One region of the Clostridium sp. CS1-1 genome, then DNA from elsewhere that is predicted to be linked to it. Evidence: a T-box and tRNA genes for the amino acid it is inferred to sense, from the RefSeq annotation. Region 1 holds a T-box; the other regions hold tRNA genes.
What was found. A T-box is a leader RNA that pairs with one kind of tRNA and senses whether it is charged. The one in region 1 lies ahead of leuS (leucine--tRNA ligase), so its partner is inferred to be a tRNA-Leu.
Positions count from the first base shown of each region.

Region 1 (3,192 bases):
TCTTAATCTATAATTTACTTTTCCTTCACCAAGTCCCATGCTTTCAAGTTTTTTAATAACAGCATTTTTGCCTTCTTCACCAACAAGACCATTAAATTCGCCACTGTTAATCATCTTTCCATATTCAGTATAAGGAAGAGAATCTCCACCTTCAATTACTCTTTCTATTGGAAGATTATACTTCTCTGCAAAAGCAAAGTCCCTTTCGTCATGAGCAGGAACTGCCATAACTGCTCCTGTGCCATATGTGTTCAATACATAATCAGCAACCCAAATAGGAACCTTTCTTCCATTTATAGGGTTAATTGCGTAAGACCCACTGAAGACACCTGTTTTCTCTCTTGTAATAGATTGTCTTTCAATATCAGATTGTTTTTTTGCTTGATCTTTATATGATTCAACTTGATCCTTGAATTCTGGTAAAGTCAGCTTATCAACTAAAGTGTTTTCAGGTGCTAAAACTACATATGTAACTCCATAAAGTGTATCAACTCTTGTAGTAAATACATCAAACTGTAAATCAGAATTCTCTACTTTAAAAGTTACTTGAGCACCTATGGATTTACCAATCCAGTGTCTTTGCATAGCCTTAGTTTTTTCAGGCCAATCAAGATTATCTAATTCTTGTAATAATTCATCAGCATAGTCTGTGATCTTTAGAAACCACTGAGTTAAATCCTTTTTAGTAACCTCAGTACTACATCTTTCACAAGCACCATCCACAACTTGCTCATTAGCAAGAACAGTGTTACAGCTAGGGCACCAGTTTACAGGAGCCTTCTTTCTATAAGCTAAGCCTTTTTTATAAAGCTCTAAGAATAACCACTGATTCCACTTATAATACTCAGGAAGACAAGTAATTACTTCATTTTCCCAGTTAAACATAGCTCCCATGGCTCTTAGTTGCTTTTCCATGGTATCAATATTTTTCATTGTAGAATCTTTAGGATGGATTCCTGTTTTAATAGCAAAGTTCTCAGCAGGTAGACCAAAGGCATCAAAGCCCATAGGTTGAAATACATTATGACCTTGCATTCTCTTCATTCTAGCCCAGGAATCAACAGGCCCATAGTTAAACCAGTGACCGGCATGAAGTCTGCTTCCAGAAGGATAAGAGAACATTTCTAGTGTATAAAGTTTATTCTCTAAATTTGTATCATCAAACTTATATAAACCTGTTTCCTCCCATTTCTTTTGCCACTTTTCATCTACATTAGTACCGTAGTTACTCATAAAATCGCTCCTTTTCCATAGTTTACTTATATAATAGTTATTTTAACAATATTTACATAAAATAAACAGCTTTGTTTATTTTAAAATAGCATAGATATTAAATTAAGCTTTTTATAGTTAAACAAGTACAGAAATTAATAATTGATTATATATACTATAAAAATAAAAAAACTTCTCATCTCCTAATTTAAGAGACGAAAAGTCTATACTCCGCGGTACCACTCTTATTAAATTAAATATGTTAATATACTTAATTTCACTCAAAAAATATAACGGTTCTAACCGTATCTGCTTTTCTGCAGATAAGCTCAAAGGCGAGTTCATATATTATCAACACTACTTTCCACCAAACAGTAGCTCTCTTAAGAAGATAGAAATATTACTATTCCTTATCAATGCATCCATATTAATTTAATAAAAATTTTATAGCAATAGTAAGTTTTTGTCAAGAGATAGTTATATAAAATAATAAAAGAACTCTTTATCATAGAGAGTTCTTTTTATGGCTGCCCATGCAGGATATGAAGGAATTACTTCTTAATAAGGATTCTATTTGCATAACCTATAAACATAGTTATGACATAGTCAAATATTAGAAAGACTATTTGAGTACCTATTATAAGTAAATATAGAGGAAGATGTATTTGTAATAGGTTTGGGAAAAAGATCTTATATGATAAAAATAGCATAGCTAAGATTATATTAAAAAACGTTAATTTTAATATAATCTCAATATAAAACTTTCTTATTCTTTCAATATAGTACTTTACTATACCATATAAACCGAAAAATAAGATATAGGCTATAACATTGGTTCTAATTCCACAAATAAGTAGTGAAAGTAATGAAGTTGCAAAATATATAACTACTGCATTTTTTATATTGGTTGTAACAACAGCTAGAGGGATAATACAGGAAGCTATAGCAAGTAGATAGGCTTTATTAACTGGGACTATGGTACTTAAGTAAATTAAGATAACACCAATAGCAGTAAAAAGACCTCCCTTAGCTATATTCGTAGTTTTTTTTCTCCTCCCATTCACATTACTCACGCATCCCTTCTAACAACAGTCAATAAAGTCTCCTCCACCACATTCACAGCAGCAGTCAAGACAATATAAAGTAGCACAGATATCACACAATCCACGATCATTTTTTCTATTGTTATGATAAGGTTCTCTGTAGGAATTATTCATATTATTTAGCCTGTTAAATTCATCTCTATACTTTCCGTTAGTTGGAGATAAACGACAAGCTAAATTTAAGTAATTATAGGCCTCATTGTACCAACCTTTTCTTATATGTAATAATCCCATTAAGTAGTTCCATTCAGCATCTCTTGTTGTAACTCTTCTCAACTGATCTTCTGCTCTACCTAAGTTTCCGTTCCTTATGTCCACCTCAATAGAACCATAAGAGGATGAACCACCATAGTTTGTATTGCTGCTATAATTATTCTCATTGTTATAATTAGAAGAGTTAGGGCTATTATTCATCAAGTATTGGTAAGCCTCATTAATATCCCTCATTTTATTTTCAGCTAAATCTCTTAAGGGATTATTACCATACTGATCAGGATGATATTTTTTAGCTAATTCCCTGTAAGCCTTTTTTATCTCATCTTTAGAAGCATTTTGAGATACTCCAAGAACCTCATATGGATTTTTCATTTTTACATACACCCCTTTTAAATACTTTATCCATTTTTTCTAAAAGACCAAACTGTAGAATGTTATATAGTAGTTCTTGATTTTTTTTCAAGGGTAGTTTGTTTAAATAATCCATGCACTGAGCAGCACTAGAGCCTAATATAAAATCTATTCTACCTTCTATTTCTTTTGAAAACTCAGTATATTGATTATTATCCGTGTTAAAGCAACTATTTATAACATTAAATTTTTTGTCCTTTATATCTCTTTCTAAATCATCCCATGCATCTATAATATATATCCACTTACC
Region 1 covers NZ_CM148680.1:189,274-192,465, forward strand. The annotation lists gene leuS (leucine--tRNA ligase) at 1-1,233, opposite strand, end outside; T-box leader at 1,421-1,638, opposite strand; gene AC0N0V_RS00910 (hypothetical protein) at 1,764-2,276, opposite strand; gene AC0N0V_RS00915 (J domain-containing protein) at 2,295-2,903, opposite strand; gene AC0N0V_RS00920 (DUF5685 family protein) at 2,887-3,192, opposite strand, start outside.

Region 2 (3,192 bases), 1.0 Mb from region 1:
ATTGAGGAAGTTAAAGAGATAGTTAAAAAGGAAATGGAAGAAGTTCTTCAATTAAGTGTTCCTCTTGAAGTAGATATGAATATAGGAGAAAACTGGTACGAAGCAAAGTAAAAAGTCTTTAAGTAAAAGTTTAACAAGGAATTTATTTAAAGTTAAACTAGCGATCAGGTAGAGGTTCCATCACTACTTGATTTCTAGTTAAACGAATCTAACAGCTACCAAGCTTTTACAGAGTGAAGGCAGAGAGCCCAAATCTCCGATTTGGTGCGAATCGAGTCAGGTATTAGTTGGATAAAAATAGATTTTAAAATTGCTTATGCATGGTGGTGATATAATGTTAAAAATAGGGCTCACAGGTGGTATTGGAAGCGGTAAAAGCACAGTATCAAATTTGTTTAAAGAAAGAGGATTGGCTATAATAGATGCAGATATAGTAGCTAGAGAGGTGCTGAAACTATATCCTGAAATACTGGGAAAAGTAAAAGTATGTTTTGGGCAAAAATTCTTTAATGAAAATGGTGAACTTAAAAGAAAAGAATTTGGAAACTTCATTTTTAAAGATGAAGCTAAAAGAAAAATCTATGAAGATATAATAATACCATATATTTACAAAGAGATTTCTAGTAGAATTAATAAACTAGAACAGAAAAAAGAATCACTATGTGTTTTAGATGCTCCAACTTTAATAGAAAATGGAATGCATAAGTATATGGACATAAATATACTTGTTTGGGTAGATTTAAAAACTCAAATAAAAAGAGTAATAGATAGAGATAATTTTTCAGAGCAACAGGCAAAAAATAGGATAGATTCTCAAATGTCCTTAGATGAGAAAAAGAATATAGTAGACTATATAATCGATAATACAGGCACAATGAAAAAAACAAAGGAGGAAGTAGAAAATATTCTTAAAGATATTGGGAGCAAGTATAGGGAGGTGGAGTGTCTTAGGATATAACTTTTTAAGACACATATTAAGTTGAAAGTTATTAAACGAGTATTTGTAATTATATTTTTGGTCTTATTACTAATGAATGTAAAAAATATTGCAAGACATTTTTTTTCGATAAAATACACGGATCATATTGTAAAATATTCGAAGAGATATGATTTAGATCCATACTTAGTAGCGGCAGTAATAAAAACTGAAAGTAATTTTCAAGAAAAGGCTAAGTCTAATAAGAATGCATATGGACTTATGCAGATAACTGGAGATACTGCGGAGTGGGCTGCTGAGAAAATGGAAATAGTGCATTATAATACTGAAATGCTATATGAACCTGAATTTAACATAAGGATGGGATGCTGGTATTTAGATAATTTACGAGATGAATTTGATAATAATATAGAAGTTGTATTAGCCGCTTATAATGGAGGACGAGGAAACGTTCAGAAATGGTTAAAAAATTCAGAGCATTCTGCAGATGGAAAAAATCTACACTATATACCATTCAAAGAAACGGACAAGTATGTCAAGAAAGTAAAGGTAAACTATAGGATTTATAAGTATTTATACGGAGAAAGTAGCAGTAAATTAAATACTTCTATGGATTATGATAAGTAATAAGTTTATACTCCATAGAAGTATACAATTTACATATTATAAATGCCATAGTTGACAATCTATAAAAATATAGTATAATAAAAATAAGATATGCGAGAGTGGCGGAATGGCAGACGCGCACGTTTGAGGGGCGTGTGGGAGACCGTGTGGGTTCAAGTCCCATCTTTCGCACCATAAAAATAAATGATTTCTGAGGTATTCGTGGAGCTCTTATTTTGAACCTACATTACTTACAAGGGAGTTCTATATCGAGATGTGAAGTTCAGGCCTTCATTTTATGAAGGAAGATTGCAGCAACTGTGCGAACACCCACCTATCGAGAGATAGGTGTCAAAATTAGAGTAGCGGTATTTTGGAGCATTTATAATGAAATGTATTTTAAGAGAGGTAGAAATACCTCTCTTATTTAATTTTGAGGATAACTTTTTTCATTAAGTATGAAATGCTTTTAGAATAACATACTTCTCTCCAGTATCTAGAGCATATTCAATAGCTTCACTTCTGCTAACACCATTTGTAACTATATTAGTTTCTGTAGTGGCTAACTCAACTAAACTTTTTACAATTTTTTCGTCGTCTTCGCCAGCGTGCTTCATATCGTTTATCTGACTATAAGTATTTTGACTCACCTGTTTAACGGCGCAATTATTCTCATCAGCCATTAGTATTACTGAAAACTTTTTTGTCATATTATTAAACCTCCATCAATAATTCTATACATATTCTATTGTTTCACTATTAAGCTTTTTTATAACTTATATATAAATTAATTTAATTTCATAATAGAATAAAAAAAAAGTTTTAGGTTATTATACATATGAGCATTTAATGCTAGGAATATAGTATATACTTATAAACTTAGCTCATAGGGGGAGATGACTTGGATGAAATCAACATTGTTAAAGAACTGCTTGTTGATGGAAAATGTTAAAGGTGATGTTATAAAAAGAGATATACAAATAGAAGATGGAAAAATAAAGGAGATTGCTGAAAATATCTATTGTGAAAATACAAATTTAGAAGTTATTGATATAAAAGAAAATTATGCTTTGCCAGGGTTTGTGGACTGTCATACACATATGGGAATTCTCGAAGAAGGAACAGGTAAGCTTGGAATAGATAATAACGAAACCTCAAATCCACTAACGCCACATTTGAGAGCAATTGACGGCATAAATCCATTAGATATTGCGTTTAATGATGCAGTGGTTTCAGGAGTTACAGCTGTTATGAGTGGGCCGGGAAGTAATAATGCAGTAGGTGGCAACAATATTGTAATTAAAACCTACGGTGATATAATAGATAAAATGGTGGTAAAGAATCCATCAGGACTTAAGATTGCCTTAGGGGAAGATCCTATAAGTACATATGGTACTAAGCATAAGTGTCCAGTGACAAGAATGGGAACCGCTTCTTTAATAAGAGAATTGTTCATGAGAGCACAAGATTATATGGAACGTAAAGATTCGGGAAAAGTTGTGGAAAGGGATATAAAACTAGAGGCTGTAATACCATTATTAAAAGGAGAAATTATTCTAAGGGCACATGCACATAGAGCTGATGATATAGTTACTGCTATAAGAATAGCAGATGAATTTAATATTAAAAAACTTGTTATAGAACATGGT
Region 2 covers NZ_CM148680.1:4,227,349-4,230,540, reverse strand. The annotation lists gene polA (DNA polymerase I) at 1-111, shown strand, start outside; gene coaE (dephospho-CoA kinase) at 335-958, shown strand; gene AC0N0V_RS19885 (lytic transglycosylase domain-containing protein) at 980-1,564, shown strand; tRNA gene AC0N0V_RS19880 (tRNA-Leu) at 1,657-1,738, shown strand; RNA gene ssrS (6S RNA) at 1,749-1,927, shown strand; gene AC0N0V_RS19870 (hypothetical protein) at 1,996-2,253, opposite strand; gene AC0N0V_RS19865 (amidohydrolase) at 2,449-3,192, shown strand, end outside.
Region 2: it encodes a tRNA-Leu, which carries the amino acid that the T-box ahead of leuS (leucine--tRNA ligase) is inferred to sense. The anticodon was not compared.

Region 3 (3,192 bases), 240 kb from region 1:
TAATTCAGGTTTGTAAGGATGTATATATGCATTTAAAGATAATTCAATCATTGGAAAAGAATTATAGTTTTAGCCAGGAAAACTATAATCATCTTAAGAGAATATTTAGACATGATTTCACTATTGAGGAGGACGATAGCGAGATAAGTGTAGTATTTAACTATCATACAAATAAAATAATAGAAGGTTTATGTACATTAGAAGGTCTTTAAATAATATGGGTAAGCTTATAAGGAAATAGTTTATCCGATGACTAACCGCTCTAATACTCCCCCGCACTCTGTGAAAGCGATTCACACCAAATCGGAGATTTGGGTTCTCTGCTTTTCTCCAAGGGGGAGTAAAGAGCGGCTACGTCCCTGGATAACGACTTCTAAGCATCAGGTGGAGTTAAAACTCCATCTGATGCTTAGAATTCTGTTTATAGATAAGTTATAGGTTGTATTTTGACTGCTTAAAATAGTATAATGAAAATTGTTGTTATAAAAATTAAGTAAGAGAGTGAGTGTGAATAATGGAGATAATTCTTATGCTTAAAGCTGCTATTATCGGAATAGTAGAAGGAGTAACCGAGTTTTTGCCTGTTTCCTCTACTGGACATATGATTATAGTAGGAAATTTGATTAATTTTCGGGCACCAGCATATCCAAAAGAATATGTGGGTATGTTTGAAGTTGTAATTCAGCTTGGTGCTATATTAGCTATAGTTGTTCTTTATTGGAAAAAAATAAAAAATTCCTTGATAAATATCGCGCCTGGAAAATGGGGCTTCAAGTTATGGTTGAACATAATTGTGGCATTTATGCCATCAGCTGTTATAGGACTTCTTCTACATAAAACTATTGAAGAGAAACTATTTAATGCTGTTACTGTGTCAATCGCATTAGTTCTAGGCGGATTTTTAATGATATTTATGGAGAAAAAATATAGAAGAGGAAACAAAACTAGAAGTATTGATGACGTTAATATTGTACAAGCATTTAAAATAGGATGTTTCCAATGCCTTGCATTATGGCCAGGTATGTCAAGATCAGCTTCTACTATAATGGGAGCATGGGTGAGTGGTTTAAATAATGTGGCAGCTGCAGAATTCTCATTTTTCTTAGCTATACCTACAATGGTAGCAGCTTCTGGACTTTCATTAATAAAATCAAATGTTGTAATGAATAGTTCACAAATTATAGCTCTTGTAGTAGGCTTTGTAGTATCTTTTGTTGTTGCTATAGTTGTTGTAGAAAAGTTCATAAGCTTCCTACAAAGAAAACCAATGAGAGTATTTGCTATATATAGAATATTTATTGGAGTAATAATACTTATTCTAGTGTTTACAAAAGTAATAACAGTATAATTTCATTAGCCTTATTCCTATATTGGAGTAAGGTTTTGTTTTTTTATGGGGTAAATTCTTATATGGTATTTTGAAAGAAAGGTTAACATAAAATCGGAAAATTCGATTCGTTAATTACATTGAATAAAAGCGGTTTGCGTAAAATCAAGGTCTGTCTTCCGTTGTTTTCTAAATTTACATTATCAGTGTTTATATATTTTAAATTGATAAGTCTAGAATTATAAAGTTACAATCTAATATAATAGTACTTTGAATCAATAAAATAAAAAAAGACGAGATATAAAATATCTCGTCTTTTGGTGCTGAAGACCGGAATCGAACCGGTACGGGTTTTAAAGCCCGCAGGATTTTAAGTCCTGTGCGTCTGCCAGTTCCGCCACTCCAGCGCAATTCGTACTGACAATAATCATTATATTTCAGAATAGTTTTAGTGTCAATAGAAAAGTTTAAAATAATTGTAAAAAAGTTTGATTATCATATACTTATCCTGGAGTGTCATTATATGTGAATTTAATTAATCGCTAGAAAAATAAAGAATATACAATATAAGTTTAAATTTTGAACGATAAGTAACATTAAAGGCTATACTTTTGTGATACAATAACACATGTCGTCAGGAGATGACGAAAGTTGATAAAAAATAATAAAAATATGTTGACAAAATAGTCAACGTGTGATAATCTAATTGAGTCAGCAAAACAGTGGTCTTTGAAAATTAAACAGAGTGAAAAATAAGTTAAAACTTGTTTTTAAATAAACCAGCAATTCTTTGAGTTACTTTTAAAGTAACAAAACAGTAATGAGCAAGCAAACTTTTAAATTGAGAGTTTGATCCTGGCTCAGGACGAACGCTGGCGGCGTGCCTAACACATGCAAGTCGAGCGATGAAACCCTTCGGGGTGGATTAGCGGCGGACGGGTGAGTAACACGTGGGTAACCTGCCTCAAAGAGGGGGATAGCCTCCCGAAAGGGAGATTAATACCGCATAACATTAGTTTTTCGCATGAAGAACTAATTAAAGGAGTAATCCGCTTTGAGATGGACCCGCGGCGCATTAGCTAGTTGGTGAGGTAAAGGCTCACCAAGGCGACGATGCGTAGCCGACCTGAGAGGGTGATCGGCCACATTGGAACTGAGATACGGTCCAGACTCCTACGGGAGGCAGCAGTGGGGAATATTGCACAATGGGCGAAAGCCTGATGCAGCAACGCCGCGTGAGTGATGAAGGCCTTCGGGTTGTAAAGCTCTGTCTTTGGGGACGATAATGACGGTACCCAAGGAGGAAGCCACGGCTAACTACGTGCCAGCAGCCGCGGTAATACGTAGGTGGCAAGCGTTGTCCGGATTTACTGGGCGTAAAGGATGCGTAGGCGGATATTTAAGTGAGATGTGAAATTCCCGGGCTTAACTTGGGAGCTGCATTTCAAACTGGATATCTAGAGTGTGGGAGAGGAGAATGGAATTCCTAGTGTAGCGGTGAAATGCGTAGAGATTAGGAAGAACACCAGTGGCGAAGGCGATTCTCTGGACCATAACTGACGCTGAGGCATGAAAGCGTGGGTAGCAAACAGGATTAGATACCCTGGTAGTCCACGCCGTAAACGATGAGTACTAGGTGTAGGGGGGTCCAACCCTCTGTGCCGCAGTTAACACAATAAGTACTCCGCCTGGGAAGTACGATCGCAAGATTAAAACTCAAAGGAATTGACGGGGGCCCGCACAAGCAGCGGAGCATGTGGTTTAATTCGAAGCAACGCGAAGAACCTTACCTGGACTTGACATCCCCTGAATTACTCGTAATGGAGGAAGCCCTTCGGGGCAGGGAGACAGGTGGTGCATGGTTG
Region 3 covers NZ_CM148680.1:429,163-432,354, forward strand. The annotation lists gene AC0N0V_RS01880 (FUSC family protein) at 1-212, shown strand, start outside; gene AC0N0V_RS01885 (undecaprenyl-diphosphate phosphatase) at 515-1,348, shown strand; tRNA gene AC0N0V_RS01890 (tRNA-Leu) at 1,646-1,734, opposite strand; rRNA gene AC0N0V_RS01895 (16S ribosomal RNA) at 2,165-3,192, shown strand, end outside.
Region 3: it encodes a tRNA-Leu, which carries the amino acid that the T-box ahead of leuS (leucine--tRNA ligase) is inferred to sense. The anticodon was not compared.